4 regions of the Limnohabitans sp. genome follow, and region 3 is predicted to be linked to each of the others. Evidence: predicted binding sites of a transcription regulator. Region 3 holds the regulator's gene; each other region holds the start of a gene.
What was found. Region 3 encodes FNR, which switches genes on or off when oxygen is low (the NO sensors DNR and NnrR bind a similar motif). Its sites were predicted from a motif close to TTGATNNNNATCAA; they were not measured.
Positions count from the first base shown of each region.

Region 1: HEQ17_RS13355 (TraR/DksA C4-type zinc finger protein) is a predicted target of FNR. The motif match lies at 1,848-1,861, and genes of this name have one in related genera.
Region 2: HEQ17_RS13760 (universal stress protein) is a predicted target of FNR. The motif match lies at 1,164-1,177, and genes of this name have one in related genera.
Region 4: HEQ17_RS02795 (OmpW family outer membrane protein) is a predicted target of FNR. The motif match lies at 1,689-1,702, and genes of this name have one in related genera.

Region 1 covers NZ_JAAVVW010000003.1:2,076,717-2,080,195, forward strand. The annotation lists gene mrdA (penicillin-binding protein 2) at 1-925, shown strand, start outside; gene HEQ17_RS13350 (VOC family protein) at 938-1,351, opposite strand; gene HEQ17_RS13355 (TraR/DksA C4-type zinc finger protein) at 1,443-1,814, opposite strand; gene HEQ17_RS13360 (glutathione S-transferase) at 1,930-2,580, opposite strand; gene HEQ17_RS13365 (DUF2946 domain-containing protein) at 2,731-3,132, shown strand; gene HEQ17_RS13370 (copper chaperone PCu(A)C) at 3,274-3,479, shown strand, end outside.
Region 2 covers NZ_JAAVVW010000003.1:2,161,608-2,165,086, forward strand. The annotation lists gene HEQ17_RS13755 (helix-turn-helix domain-containing protein) at 46-669, shown strand; gene HEQ17_RS13760 (universal stress protein) at 680-1,102, opposite strand; gene HEQ17_RS13765 (metallophosphoesterase) at 1,242-2,114, opposite strand; gene HEQ17_RS13770 (LysR family transcriptional regulator) at 2,111-3,079, opposite strand; gene HEQ17_RS13775 (hypothetical protein) at 3,233-3,479, shown strand, end outside.
Region 3 covers NZ_JAAVVW010000003.1:423,996-427,474, forward strand. The annotation lists gene ccoG (cytochrome c oxidase accessory protein CcoG) at 1-1,014, shown strand, start outside; gene HEQ17_RS05105 (nitrogen fixation protein FixH) at 1,040-1,384, shown strand; gene fnr (fumarate/nitrate reduction transcriptional regulator Fnr) at 1,418-2,137, opposite strand; gene HEQ17_RS05115 (sulfite exporter TauE/SafE family protein) at 2,534-3,229, shown strand; gene HEQ17_RS05120 (sulfite exporter TauE/SafE family protein) at 3,273-3,479, opposite strand, start outside.
Region 4 covers NZ_JAAVVW010000002.1:560,103-563,581, reverse strand. The annotation lists gene HEQ17_RS02805 (TlyA family RNA methyltransferase) at 1-728, shown strand, start outside; gene metF (methylenetetrahydrofolate reductase [NAD(P)H]) at 747-1,577, shown strand; gene HEQ17_RS02795 (OmpW family outer membrane protein) at 1,774-2,370, shown strand; gene ybeY (rRNA maturation RNase YbeY) at 2,413-2,868, opposite strand; gene HEQ17_RS02785 (PhoH family protein) at 2,933-3,479, opposite strand, start outside.

The DNA of each region.
Region 1 (3,479 bases), 1.7 Mb from region 3:
GTGGACCTATGGCGGTCACACGTTTCGTAGCCACGGAGACCATGGCCTGGGTGCGGTGGACATGGTCAGCTCGATCGTCTCATCGAGCAATGTTTACTACTACTCGCTGGCCAATGAAATGGGGGTTGACGTCATCCATGACTTCATGAAGCCTTTGTGGTTTGGTCAGCGCACGGGCATCGACTTGCCAGGCGAGGTGCGCGGCATCCTGCCCAGCACCACATGGAAGCGCAACTATTTCAAGAAACCCGATCAAAAACAATGGTTCAGCGGCGAGACCATTTCGCTGGGCGTCGGCCAGGGTTACAACGCATTCACCATGTTGCAACTGGCCTCGGCAACGGCCACCTTGGCCAACCGGGGTCTGCAGTTCAAGCCGCAAGTGGTCACCGCCACACAAGATGCGCTGACCCACGCACAAACGCAAGTGGCTGCACAAGCACCGATGGACCTGGGCTACAAACCCGAGCACCTGGATGTGGTGCACAAGGGCCTGGTGGGCGTCGTCACGTCGGGCACCTCGGCACGGGTGTTTGCTGGAGCGGGCTACACCAGTGCTGGCAAAACCGGCACGGCACAAGCGGTGACGATTGGGCAAAAAGACAAATACAACGCAGCCAAATTGTCTGAGTACCAGCGTGACCACTCTCTGTATATGGCCTATGCCCCAGCGGAATCCCCGACGATTGCGCTGGCTGTGGTGGTCGAAAACGCTGGCTTTGGTGCCGCTGCGGCCGCGCCCATTGCACGGCGGGTGTTTGACTACTGGTTATTGGGGCAATACCCCAGTGAAGATGACATAACTGCCACACAAAGAGGCCAGTCCTCCAGCCCGATCGGCAAACCCCGGGCCAAGAAAGATGTGCCGCTGCTGAGTCCCAAAGCCGTGCCCGCCGACAAGGCACTGGAAGCCGTCAAACCATGAGCCGCGTTTGACTCAACTGGCGTAAACCGTCTCGAAATCAGCGAAGCCTTTGACCTCGATGGGGTTACCAAACGGGTCCAAGAAAAACATGGTCCATTGCTCACCGGGCTGACCGGCAAAGCGCAGGTGGGGCTCGACCACAAATTGCATGCTGCGCGATTTCAAGCGCTCGGCCAGCTCTTGCCAATCGGCCTTTTGCAAGACCAAGCCAAAATGCGGCATGGGCACCAGGTGTTCACCCACAAGGCCCGTCAAGGTGGTTTTGAAGGGCTCGCCCAGATGCAGCGAGATCTGGTGCGAGAAAAAATCAAAGTCAACCCAAGTCTCGGTCGATCGGCCCTCTTGGCATCCGAGCACATCGCCATAAAAGCGGCGCGCTTCATCCAAGTCTGTGACGTGAAAAGCGAAATGAAAAAGACTGTGCATGCACTCCAGCATAGCAGCGCCGCAGCTCGAAGCCCTGGGTAAACACCGCGATATGCCATCGCCCACACGGTGGGGCCATGCGGCATGACAATCAGCGGCCTTGTTCCTTGCGCGTCTGGCAAACGATGCAGCGTTTGGCGGTCGGGTAGGCGCTCAGGCGTGCGGGCGGAATGGTCACGCCGCAGTCGGTGCACTGGCCATAGGTGCCCGCATCAATACGCTCAAGTGCAGCGTCGATGTCTCCCAGCTCGGCGGTTTCGTGTTCGTTGATGGCGAACTCGGTTTGCCGCTCAGAACGGATCTGGGCGCGCGACTGAAAGCTGTTGTCAAAGTGGTCCGCGGCCATGTCAGCGCGCGAGACCAGACCGCCACGCTGCTCGGCGATGCGCTGCAGCAGCTGCGTGCGCTCTTGCAAAAGACGCTCGCGGTAAATGGAGAGGCTTGGGGTGTCGGATGAAGTCATGGCTTCATCCTAGGCGCCTGGGGTGACGCGGTATTGATGTGGGTCAACCCCCGCTGCCGCATGGCATCGGCCATGGGCCGGGGTTGACGCGCCTTAAGCGCTCAAGCGCACAGACTCAGCTTTTGGCTTTCATGCGCGACATCATCAATTCCATATTGGCTTTGCGGTCCGCGTTGACCGTCTGCATGTGGGGGCGCTCGCCCATCATCTTGAGGTAGTCGCGCACAGGCAGCTCGGCCAGGAAGTCTTTGCCGTAAATCAACTTGGTGACGCCAGACACCAAGGGCAGGTGCACCACGGCGGCGCAGTCGGCCAACGTCAAGCTGTCGCCCGCGATGAAGGGAGCGAACTTGGCCAACTTGGCAAATGCAGCCACGCTCTTTTCGAGCTGCGCTGCGGTTTTCTCTTTGACCGAGTCGCTCACCTTGCCGCCAAAAAAGGCTTCGGGGTAGAGGTTGCGCGCAACCAGCTCCAAGTGCAGGTCCAGAAACAGCGCCAACTCGCGCACCTTGGCAGCGGCAAACGGGTCGGCAGGGATCAAGGGGTTTTGCGGGTACTTTTGTTCGATGTATTCCAGCATCACGGCCGACTCGCACACCGCGCCCTCTGGCGTCTTGAGGTAAGGCACTTTGCCCAAGGGGCTGGCTTGCGCATCGGTCGCGCCCACCCAAGCCAGCTCCTCGACAAAAGGCACGCCTTTTTCGAGCAAGGCCAATTTGACTTTGTTGTGGTAATTGCTGGCTGCAAAGCCGCAGAGTGTGAGCATGAGGGTCTCCGAGAAAGGGTAAAAATCACAGATTAGCCCAAGACCCGACTCGCTCAGGTCACACAGTTGACCGTTCAGCTCGGCAAGGGGTAGGCCGCGCAGGTGGCCACATGCTCGGTTGGCCATCAGGCGGTTACAAGCGCGGGCCAAATGGCCAATGCCATAATTCGTGCCATGTTCAACCTGCAATCCCTGCGCAATGCCCACCGACTCACCCGCTTCGTGCTGGTGTGGTTTGCCTTGTTTGTCGGGGCGGCGGTGGCCTCACCGCTGGTCAAGCCAGAAGCCGTGCAACTGGTTTGCAGCGCCATTGGCGGCGTGAAACTGGTGCCGGTGGATGCTGCAGGTGCTGATGTGGATGGCACGGTGGCACACACCGCGCTCGACTGCCCCGCCTGCTTGCCCCTGATCGCGCCTCCCGCGGCCGATGTACTGGCCAAGTTGCCAACGGGTGATTTGCCCCATGCTTTGCGAGCCCTGCCGGCGGCTCGCTTGGCCAGTTTGCTGGGTCAGCCCTGGCAAGCCCGCGCACCCCCCATCTTTTTCGCCTGAAACACCGCCCCTTGATGCGCTGGCGCGCTGGGGCTGAGTCGGTTTAGGCGCCCAACTGTGCCAGTGCACCCTGCTTCATAGGGTGTGCCTTGCGCACTGTCTGTGTCTCTTCATCTGTTCGATAACCACCAGGAGTGATCCATGTTCCGTCCCGCTTTGTCTGTGTCTGCCCTTTTTCTGGCCATGACCGTGTCCTTGTCGGCCCAAGCCCAAGTGACTGTGAAAGACGCCTGGGTGCGCGCCACCGTGCCCCAGCAAAAGGCCACGGGTGCCTTCATGCAGCTGCAATCGGCGCAAGACGCCAAATTGGTCTCGGCCCAATCGCCTGTGGCGGGTGTGGTCGAGGT
Region 2 (3,479 bases), 1.7 Mb from region 3:
GTAACCATTGAGTCACTTTTAAGGCGGCGCGGATAAAATGCGGTCATGCAAACCAAAACCCTTCCAGCACCCAAAAAATCGTTCAAAGTCCAGATGCTCGCAGCCCGTGAGGCAGCAATCATCCAGTCGGTCAACCGTTTGTTGGCCGAAAAAGGCTTTGATGCGATGACGGTGGACGAAGTGGCGGCCGAAGTGGGCATTGCCAAAGCCAGTTTGTACAAACATTTCACCAGCAAGGAAGAGCTGGCCTGTGCCGCCATGGTCACGGCCATGCGCCGGGCGCAAGAAGTCATTCAGGCCACGGACCCCAGCTTGTCACCGCTGGACAAACTGAAGTCCGTGACGCGCTGGACCATGACGCTCAAGCTGCAAGGCCAGATGCCTTCTTTGCCCAGCCAGAACTCCAGCCTGCGCGCCACCCTGATGGCCAGCAAGGACTATATGGATGGTCTGATGGAGGTCAGTGACGCATTGGGCGGCTGGATCGAAGAGGCCCAGGCTTTGGGCCAAATCAACCAGGGTTTGCCCGCTGTGGCGGTCCTCTATACCTTGTTTGCCCGGGCCTGCGACCCGGTGCTGGAGTTTCTGAAAATGGGCCAGCAGCACACCGATGCGCAGATCCTCGACCAGGTGATGAGCACCTGCTTCGAAGGATTGAATGCCCGCTGAAGTATCGGCCTCAACGCACCAGCAGCACGGGCACTTTGCTGTTGGCCAACACCTGCGTGGCGACCGAGCCCATCACCAGGTTGCCCAGCGTGCCATGGCCGTGTGAGCCCATCACCAGCAGATCGAATTTGCCGGTATCGGCGGTCTTGGCGATGGTTTCACCCGCATGGCCCACTTTGGCCATGGTCTTGGCGTCGATGCCGTGGCGCAACAAAAACTTGGTCACAGGGCCCAGCACTTTTTCGGCTTCTTCGCGCTGGAAAGACTCGGCCATCTCCTTGCCCACGGCAGCGCGTGCACGCGGGGGCAATTGAGGATTGACCGTCAGCAAGGTGTATTGGTTGCTGGTGCTGAAGAGTTCATCGTGCGTGGTCAGGTAAGCGAGCATTTTTTTGGTGTATTCGCTGCCATCAACGGCCAATAGAATTTTCATGAAGATCTCCTGTGAGGTATCAGACAAGGTTTGACTCTAACCCGCGTCTTGGCAGCAAGTCTTGACTTGGGTCATGAAAAAGCGAGTCTGCCTGCTCGCAGCAGATGTTTGTGGTTTGACGCTCGGATGCGCCTGGCCTTCAGACGGCCAGCAGACAGTGGGCCTTGAACTGCAGTTGCTCGTTTTTGGCCGCATAACCCAGCGGGTTGGCCACCACGCGGCAGCCGTGTTGGGTGTAGTCGCTGGGGCAGTGCAGGTGGCCGTGCAACCAAAGCCTTGCCAGGGGCAGCAAGTGGTCCAGCGCATTGCAAAACCCCGCCGTGCCCGGCACCCGGCCATAGCGCGGGTCGGCACTGTGCAGGCTGGGGGCAAAGTGCGTCACCACCACGGTGTGACCGGCAAACGGGGTGTTCAACGCTTGCTGGAGCCAGTCCTGACACTGCAGCGCTTGCTCGCGCAGGCCTTCGGCCAACCAGGCTTGGCCCTGGCGCGTGGTGGCGGCCTTGCGAAGGTAATGGTTGGCGGCGCGAAAAGCTTTGTCGCGGGCCTTGAGCTGGCGCGTGTACGGGCTGTTGGGGTGGTGGAGCTGGGCTGGAAATTTGGCCGGTGTCGGTTCTGGCAAAGTCTGCCCCGCCAGTGGCCCCAGCGCGTCAAAGTCGCTCCACAGCGTCGTGCCCACAAAGCGAACCGCGCCCATCTCTACCACTTTGCGCTCCAGCCAGGTGATGCCCAGCCGGGCACAACTGTCCTGCAGGCGGGCGTGGGCCTCATCAAAGTCCAAGCCGTCGTATTCGTGGTTGCCGGGCACAAACAACACGGGCGTGGGCCAGCCGTGCAGCGGCGAAAAGCGCTGCAGGCCAAAGTCGGCATCGCCTGCTGCGGCCAGCGCCGAGTTGCTTTGGTAAGAGCCAATGTCACCGGCCAGCACCAGCACATCGGCGCCAGGGGCTGGGCTGGGCATGAAACCGGGGTTGGATTCCAGGTGCAAGTCCGATAGAAGTTGGATGTTCATGGCTTGGCCTCGGTGCCAAAAGCTGCCTGGGCCACTTGCAGCAACTGGCGGCGCAGCCATTGGTGGGCGCTGTCGTGTTGCAGGCGGCGGTGCCACAGCGCTTCGACGTGCACAGGCGGCACATCGAGTGGCAAATCGCGCAACGCCAGCTGCTCGCCCATGCCCGTGGTGGGCACAAAGTGGCGCGGCAGCACCGTCAGCAAGTCGGAGTTGACCACCACCTGACCAGCGGTGAAGAACTGGTTGACGGTGAACACGATGCGTCTCTGGCGTCCGATCGAGGTCAGGGCCTCGTCGACAAAACCATGGGGGCGACCGGAAAAGCTCACCAGCAAATGCCGCGCGGCGCAATAGCTTTCCAGCGTCATGGGCTGCTCGGCCAGAGGGTGGCTGCGTCGCATCACACACACGTACTCACCCGTGTACAGGCGCTGGTGCTCAAATGCGACAGCTTCACCGGCCTGGGCGCGTCCCGTCAAATCGGTCAGCACCGCAGGAAAGTAGCCCAGCGCGATGTCGGCCGTCCCGTCGGCCAGCATGCTGCGCGGATCGCGCGTGGTCAGGGGCACCACGCGCAAGGACACACCGGGAGCCTGCAACTCCAGCTGTCGGGCCAGCCCGCCCATCAGTTCGGCCGCTGTGGCGTCGGCCATGGCCAGCACAAAGGTGCTGTTGGCTTGCTGGGGCTCGAAAGCGCTGGGCACGATGGTCGCCTGCAATTGGCGCAGGGCCTCGCGCACGCTGGGCCACAGCGCCAGCGCCCGGGGTGTGGGCTCCATGCCGTGACCGTGGCGGCGCAACAGTTCATCGCCCAAGGCCTCGCGCAAACGCCGCAAGGCATTGCTCACGGCGGGCTGTGTCAGGGCCAGGTTGTGTGCAGCGCGAGTCAGGCTGCGTTCGGCCATGACTTCGTCAAACACCCGCAGCAGGTTCAGGTCCAGAGTGTGGAAGGTGCTGGGAGGCATGGGGTTCATGGCGAGCGGCTAACTATCACGATTATGAATGGTTGAGATCATGAATATAAAGTTGAGTCGCATCAGTAAAAACCCTAGTATTCGGTCTTGATTTAAGTCATGCGCACTGTCTGATCACACCCACTCCATCTCAGGGAAAACAAAATGAAATCCGTCGCCCCCACCGTGCCAAGCCCATCGCGGCGCGAGCCTGTGGTTGCAACATCGACCGCAGCATCCACCCGATTGCTGGCCACGGTCCTGCTGGCCGCAGGCGTTTGCGCTGTGTGTGTCGTGACCGATAGCTTGATGCAAGGTTGGGCCGATGCCCATTTGCTGTCTGCCAACATGGTGTTGTGGGGGCTTGCGGTCTTGGCCATCGTGCTTTTGCGTGGCTTGACCCGCGCTTTGG
Region 3 (3,479 bases):
TTGCGGCTGGATGCCGCCCCCCCGAGCCTGAACAAGTTCGCACGCAAAACCGGCAAGCAATTGGCCTGGATCGTGCTTTCTCTGTGGACGGGTTTCAGCTTTGTGGGCTACTTCACCCCCATCCGCGAGCTGACGGCGTCGATCCTGTCACTCGGTTTTGGCCCGTGGGAGGTGTTCTGGATCCTGTTCTACAGCTTGGCTACTTATGGCAACGCGGGTTTCATGCGCGAGCAGGTGTGCAAATACATGTGTCCCTATGCGCGCTTTCAAAGCGCCATGTTCGACAAGGACACGCTGATCGTCACCTACGACGAGGCGCGAGGAGAGCCCAGAGGTGCCCGCTCCAAAAAAGCTGACCCCCAAGCCTTGGGTCTTGGGGCTTGCGTGGACTGCACCTTGTGCGTACAGGTCTGCCCCACGGGCATCGACATCCGCCGGGGCCTGCAATACGAGTGCATTGGTTGCGGGGCCTGCGCCGATGTGTGCGATACGGTGATGGACAAGGTCGGTTATGCGCGGGGGCTGGTCAAGTTCTCAACGCAAAATGCCTTAGACAATGGCTGGACAAGGGCTCAAACCTTGCGACGAATTTTCCGACCCCGTGTGCTGATCTACACCGCAGTGCTGTCGACCATCATTTTGGGTGTCGGTGTCTCTTTGTGGCTGCGCACGCCTTTCAAGGTGGACATTGAGCGTGACCGAGCCACTTTGGCCCGCATCGTGGCGGGTGGCCAGATTGAAAACGTGTACCGACTGCAAATCATGAACGCAGCTGAACAAGTTTTGACATTCAAGTTGCAGGCACATGGCTTACCCGGCCTGCGACTGGCGGGAGAGTCCGAGGTGCAGGTGGCTGCCACCGAGTCGCGTTGGGTATCCGTGCAGTTGCAGGTGCCGTACGATGCTGTCACCGCAGGCTCGCACCCGATCGATTTCAAAATCGATGCTGCCGATCCTTCGGGTCGGTCCTTGGGGCAGTTGACAGAAAAAACCATATTCCTGATGCCCCGTTGAGGCATCTCCTTGCAGAAAGATTTCCATGAACAAAGCCATGAAACCTGCTTCGACAGAACAAGCCTGGTGGCGCTTTGGTTTGGTGTGGATGGTGCTGGCCGGTCCTGCTGTAGTGGTGGTGGCGGGTTTCATCACGTTCTACATTGCCTTGGCCAACCCTGACCCTGTGCTGCAAGTGACGCCGCGCACCGCCGTGCAAGAGAGACAGGGCATCACCCATGCGCCAGCCATGCAGGGGCGAAACCATGCCGCTACCGGCGAGTTGCCCGGCGCAACCCAGATGCACCCCATCACGGGCAGTGGTCGGCCGGTCGATTGTGCGCAGGTGAATGGGCTGGGTGAGGTGTGTTCGGAGAAGTCAGGACGTTGACAGGGCGGATGGCCTCAGATGCCCGGCGTGGCATCAATGGCATTGGTTGTTGTTCACCATACGCTGCAAGGCCTCGGCATCCAGGATGCGAACATGCCGCTGTTTGACTTCCACGGTGCCCTCTTCCACGAATTTGGAAAAGGTTCGGCTGACGGTTTCGAGCTTGAGGCCCAGGTAACTGCCGATCTCCTCGCGCGTCATGCGCAAGACCAGCTCGGACTGCGAAAACCCGCGCGCATGCAGGCGCTGCACCAGGTTCAGCAAAAAGGCGGCCAGACGCTCTTCGGCCCGCATGCTGCCCAGCAGCAGCATCACGCCGTGCTCGCGCACGATCTCGCGGCTCATGATTTTGTGCACGTGGTGTTGTAAAGCAGTGACTTCGCGTGAGATTTCCTCAATTCGGTCAAAAGGCATGACACACACTTCGGCATCTTCCAGGGCCACCGCATCGCAGCTGTGTTGGTCGTTCACGATGCCGTCCAGGCCAATGATCTCGCCTGCCATCTGAAAGCCTGTGACCTGGTCGCGCCCGTCTTCGGTCGCCAGGCAAGTCTTGAAAAAGCCGGTACGGATGGCATACAGAGAGGTGAACTTTTCGCCGTTGGTGAACAATGCAGTGCCCCGCTTGACTTTGCGACGCACGGCCACCAGGTCGTCCAGGCGGTTCAGGTCCTGGTCGTTCAAGCCCATGGGCATGCACAACTCCCGCAAGTTGCAATTGGAGCAGGCGACTTTGATGGCTTGGGGATTCATGGTTTATCTCATGGTTGGGCGATGGATTTGCCTTAGATCAAGCCTTGAGCTTAAACCCAAAATTCCAATGGAGTGGCGGCGATACCCTTTTGATGCTCGAATTCATCAAAAACAGGTAAAAATTTTGACCTCAGTCAATGCATGGAAAAAAACAATCGGTCAAAGTGGTGTCATTGTTTGGAACATTTTTTTTATCCAAGGTTGATACATGTCCTTCTTCAAACCTGAATGGTGGGTGCATGTCGACGTGCCATGACCTCATGACACTTCTTGCCCTGACACTGACCGAAGTCCCCAGGCCGACCGTGGCCACTTTTGCTGCAAGAACCAAAGCGGTTTGCCTGCCTCTTCTGCTTCGCAGTCAATGAGGCTGTAGGACCTGGAAGCAGATACGCGATGCAAAGCTCTTTGGCCATCACGGCCTTGATGATGGGGCTGCTGGGCGGCCCACACTGCGTGGCCATGTGTGGAGCAGCCTGTGCGGGCCTGGGCCAGGTGGCCGGTGAGCGCCGGGGTCAGGCGTTGCTGGCCTTCCACCTGGGACGCTTGGGCGGCTACTCGTTGTTGGGTGCTTTAACTGCCGCCAGCGTCCAGGGTTTGGGTTGGTTGACGACGCAGTCAGCGGCCATTCGACCCGTCTGGACACTGTTGCATGTGGCTGCCCTGGTGCTGGGCTTGTTGCTGATGGTGCAGGCTCGTCAGCCGCTTTGGCTAGACGAGGGGGCACGCAGCCTGTGGACCCGTGTGCGCCGTTTCAATACCCGTTGGGGCCGCGCGGCTCCCTGGATGGTGGGCGGTTTGTGGGCCTTGATGCCTTGTGGTCTGTTGTATTCTGCTTTGATGGTGGCGGCATTGACCAGTCAGCCCTTGGCAGGTGCAGGCACCATGGCCTTATTTGCGCTGGGCAGCAGCCTCAGTTTGTGGGCGGGTCCGTGGTTGTTTTTGCGCTTACAGTCGGTGGGCGATGGCTCCTGGGGCATGCGTGTCGCAGGCCTGGCCCTGGCGGCCGTATCGGGCTGGGCTTTGTGGAGGGGTCTGGTGCATGATCAGGCCCCATGGTGCATCACGCCCCTGTCAAATTCTGTGGTCTGACTGCCCATTCAGGTGGCGCTGGCACCTGCAGTGGCTGGATGACTCAAGCGGAAAAGCCTTTGTAAAACATATAAGCAGCCAACAAGTAGAGCACACTGGCGAAAATGCGCTTGAGTTGTTTGACCGGCAGTTTGTGTGCAGTTGCGGCGCCGACCGGAGCCATCAAAACACTGCAAATGGCAATCACCACCAAAGCAGGAAGCCACAAGTAGCCAAAGCTGTCAGCGGGCAGGTTTTGCACGCCCTGACC
Region 4 (3,479 bases), on a different contig from region 3:
AAAACCGCGATGAGGTGCCCGAGAGTGCTGCTTTGCAGCTGCTCGACGACGCCGAGTCGCGCTATGTGTCGCGTGGCGGCCTCAAGCTCGAAGGGGCCTTGAAGGCCACGGGTGTTCTGGTAGATGGTTTGCGTTGCCTGGATGTGGGGCAAAGCACGGGCGGCTTCACCGACTGCTTGTTGCAGCACGGCGCGGCCGAGGTGGTGGGCATTGATGTGGGCCACGCCCAGGTGCATCCGCGCATCAGCCAAGATGAGCGGGTGGTCTGCATCGAAGGCGTGAACGCCCGCGAGCTGGAACCCGGTGATGAGCGGGTGCCAGAAGCGCTGCAGGGTTTTGACCTGATGGTGGGCGATGTGTCCTTCATCTCGCTGACCTTGGTGTTGCCGGGCGTGGTGCATTTGCTCAAGCCCACGGGCCAGTTGCTCATGTTGGTGAAACCCCAGTTTGAGCTGCAGCCGGGCCAAGTGGGCAAGGGCGGCATCGTGAAAGACGACACCCATTTTCCGTTCATCGAAAACCGTGTGCGCACAACTTTGACCGAGTTGGGCATGCAAGTGACGGCTTGGTTGGACAGCCCGATTGAAGGTGGCGACGGCAACCGTGAATTTTTTGTGCAGGCCTGTTGGCCTGACCCTGCGTCAGTGGCTCCCGCACGCGAAAAAGCACGCGAAGCCCACGAGGCTGATCTGGCCGCCTTGGCCTATGCCAAGGCCAACGACTATTGAATTTTTGAAGGTGTTGAGATGTCTGGTTTGAAGCTGCCCATCAGCCTGGAATTTTTTCCACCCAAAACCCCCGAAGGCGCAGACAAGCTGCGCGGTGTGCGTCAAGCGCTCTATGGCTTAAAGCCAGAGTTTTGCTCGGTGACCTACGGCGCTGGGGGCTCCACACAAGAAGGCACCTTTGCCACCGTGGGTGCGATCCTGGCCGAGGGCGTGCCTGCGGCCTCGCACTTTTCTTGCATTGGTGCGACCCAAGCTTCGGTGCGCGCTGAATTGGCCAAGCTCAAAGCCATGGGCGTCAAGCGGCTGGTGGCTTTGCGCGGCGACTTGCCCAGCGGCTACGGTGCTGGTGGCGAGTTCCATTACGCCAGCGATTTGGTGGCCTTCATCCGAGCTGAGACCGGTGACGATTTCCACATCGAAGTGGCGGCCTACCCCGAAATTCATCCTCAGGCCAAGTCCCCCGATGCCGACTTGCACGCCTTTGCCACCAAGATAAAAGCCGGGGCCAACTCGGCCATCACGCAATACTTCTTCAACAGCGATGCGTATTTCCGTTTTGTGGACGGCGCCTACAAACTGGGTGTCGATGTGCCCGTCGTGCCGGGCATCATGCCGATTACCAGCTCAGCACAATTACTGCGCTTCTCAGACGCCTGCGGGGCCGAGATCCCGCGCTGGATCCGGCTGCGCCTGCAAGCCTATGGCGACGACACTGACTCCATCAAGGCCTTCGGCCTGGACGTGGTGTCCGACCTTTGCGAGCAACTCATCAACGGCGGCGTGCCCGCTATCCATTTCTACACCATGAACCAAAGCGCGGCGACGCTGGAGATCGTGCGTCGCCTTTGACTGGCGCAGCCCCATCTGTTCAGTGGTTTGCCACACACAGTGCGAGATAGCAACGCATACCCTTGATGAAGCTCAAGTGGACCTGCGGCTGCGAGTCCCGCCTGTGTTCGTTTGATGTGCATCAAGAGCACACATCGTCGCCAATATTCCAATGAAATCGAGAGGTTTGTCTCTCGCTTACAAAAGGAAAATCGACATGAAAAAACAAACTTGGTGGGTAGCACTGTTGCTGGCGGGATCGGTCACGGGCGCGATGGCACAAGGCCTGGGCGAAAGCCCGTGGCAAATTCGCTTGCGCTCCGTGCATTTGGACAGTGTCAACAAGGACACCACCCCTTTGGGCCTGTCCATTGACAACAAGACCTTTGCAGAAATTGACTTCACGTATTTCTTCAGCAAGAACTTGGCCGCAGAACTGGCCTTGACCACCCACCAAAAGCAACGGGTCTATGCCAACGGCACCGATATCGGCTCCTTCAAGCATTTGCCACCAACTTTGCTGATGCAGTACCACTTCACCGACTTTGAGGGCTTCAAGCCCTATGTAGGCGGGGGCGTCGCCTACACCCGTTTCAGCGGCGTGTCTTTGCCACCGGGTGTCACTTTGGACAGCCACAGCTGGGGCACTGCCTTCCAAGTGGGTGTGGATTTTCCGATCGATAAAAATTGGTCGATCAACCTGGATGTGAAAAAAACCAATATACGAACCGATGTGTATGCCGACGGCAGCAGTTTGGGCCGCTTGCGGGTGGACCCTTTGCTCTATGGCGTTGGCATTGGCTACCGTTATTGAGGGGGTGAAACACCAGGTCGTCTAGGCTGTGGCCATCCCAGATCAAAGGTAGGGGTTCGATAACCCCAGACCGGCCAGGATGGCCACCTCATAGGCCTCCATTTCTTGCGCGTCGGCGGTGCTGTTCTCGTGGTCCCAGCCTTGCGCGTGCAAAGTGCCGTGCACCAGCAAATGCGTGTAATGCGCTGCCAGCGTTTTGCCCTGCTCTTTGGCTTCGCGGGCCACCACCGGGGCGCACAGCACCAAGTCGGCCACCACCACCGGCTCTTGCTCGTAATCAAACGTCAGCACATTGGTGGCGTAATCCTTCTTGCGGTAACTGTTGTTCAGTGCACGCCCTTCTTCTTCGCCCACGATGCGCACGGTGATTTCGGCATCGTCGGCCAAAGCGTGGCGAATCGCTCGTAACACCACATGGCGGGGCAGGGCGGCGCGGTGACGTGCCGCATTGGGGATGTTCCCAAATTGCAGGGACAGTTGGAGTTGTTGCAAGGGCATGGGCAAGAAAAGTCTGTGTGTAGGGTGTTGGGTGCGCGTATCGTCGCCGCGCAGTGCAGGCAACTCAATCGTCGCTGGTCAATGGTTTGCGTCGGGTGCTGATGCCCGCCCTCAGCGGCGCGCTGCCTTGCGCGTCGTAGGCGTCCACGATGCGGGCCACCAAGGGGTGGCGCACCACGTCGGCGCTGCTAAAGCGTGTGAAAGCAATGCCTTTGACCCGCTTCAAAACCCGCTCGGCGTCAATCAGGCCGCTCAGTTGCCCCTTGGGCAAGTCGATCTGACTCACATCACCCGTCACTACCGCCTTGGCGCCAAAGCCGATGCGGGTCAGGAACATTTTCATCTGTTCGGTGCTGGTGTTTTGCGCCTCGTCCAGGATCACAAAGGCGTTGTTCAGCGTGCGCCCGCGCATGAAAGCCAGTGGCGCGACTTCAATGGCGTTGCGCTCAAAGGCTTTTTGCACTTTGTCGTGGCCCATCAAGTCGTACAAGGCGTCGTAAAGCGGGCGCAAGTAGGGGTCGATCTTTTGCGACAAGTCGCCCGGCAAAAAGCCCAGGCGTTCACCCGCTTCCACTGCCGGACGGGTCAGCACAATGCGCTGCACGCTGGCG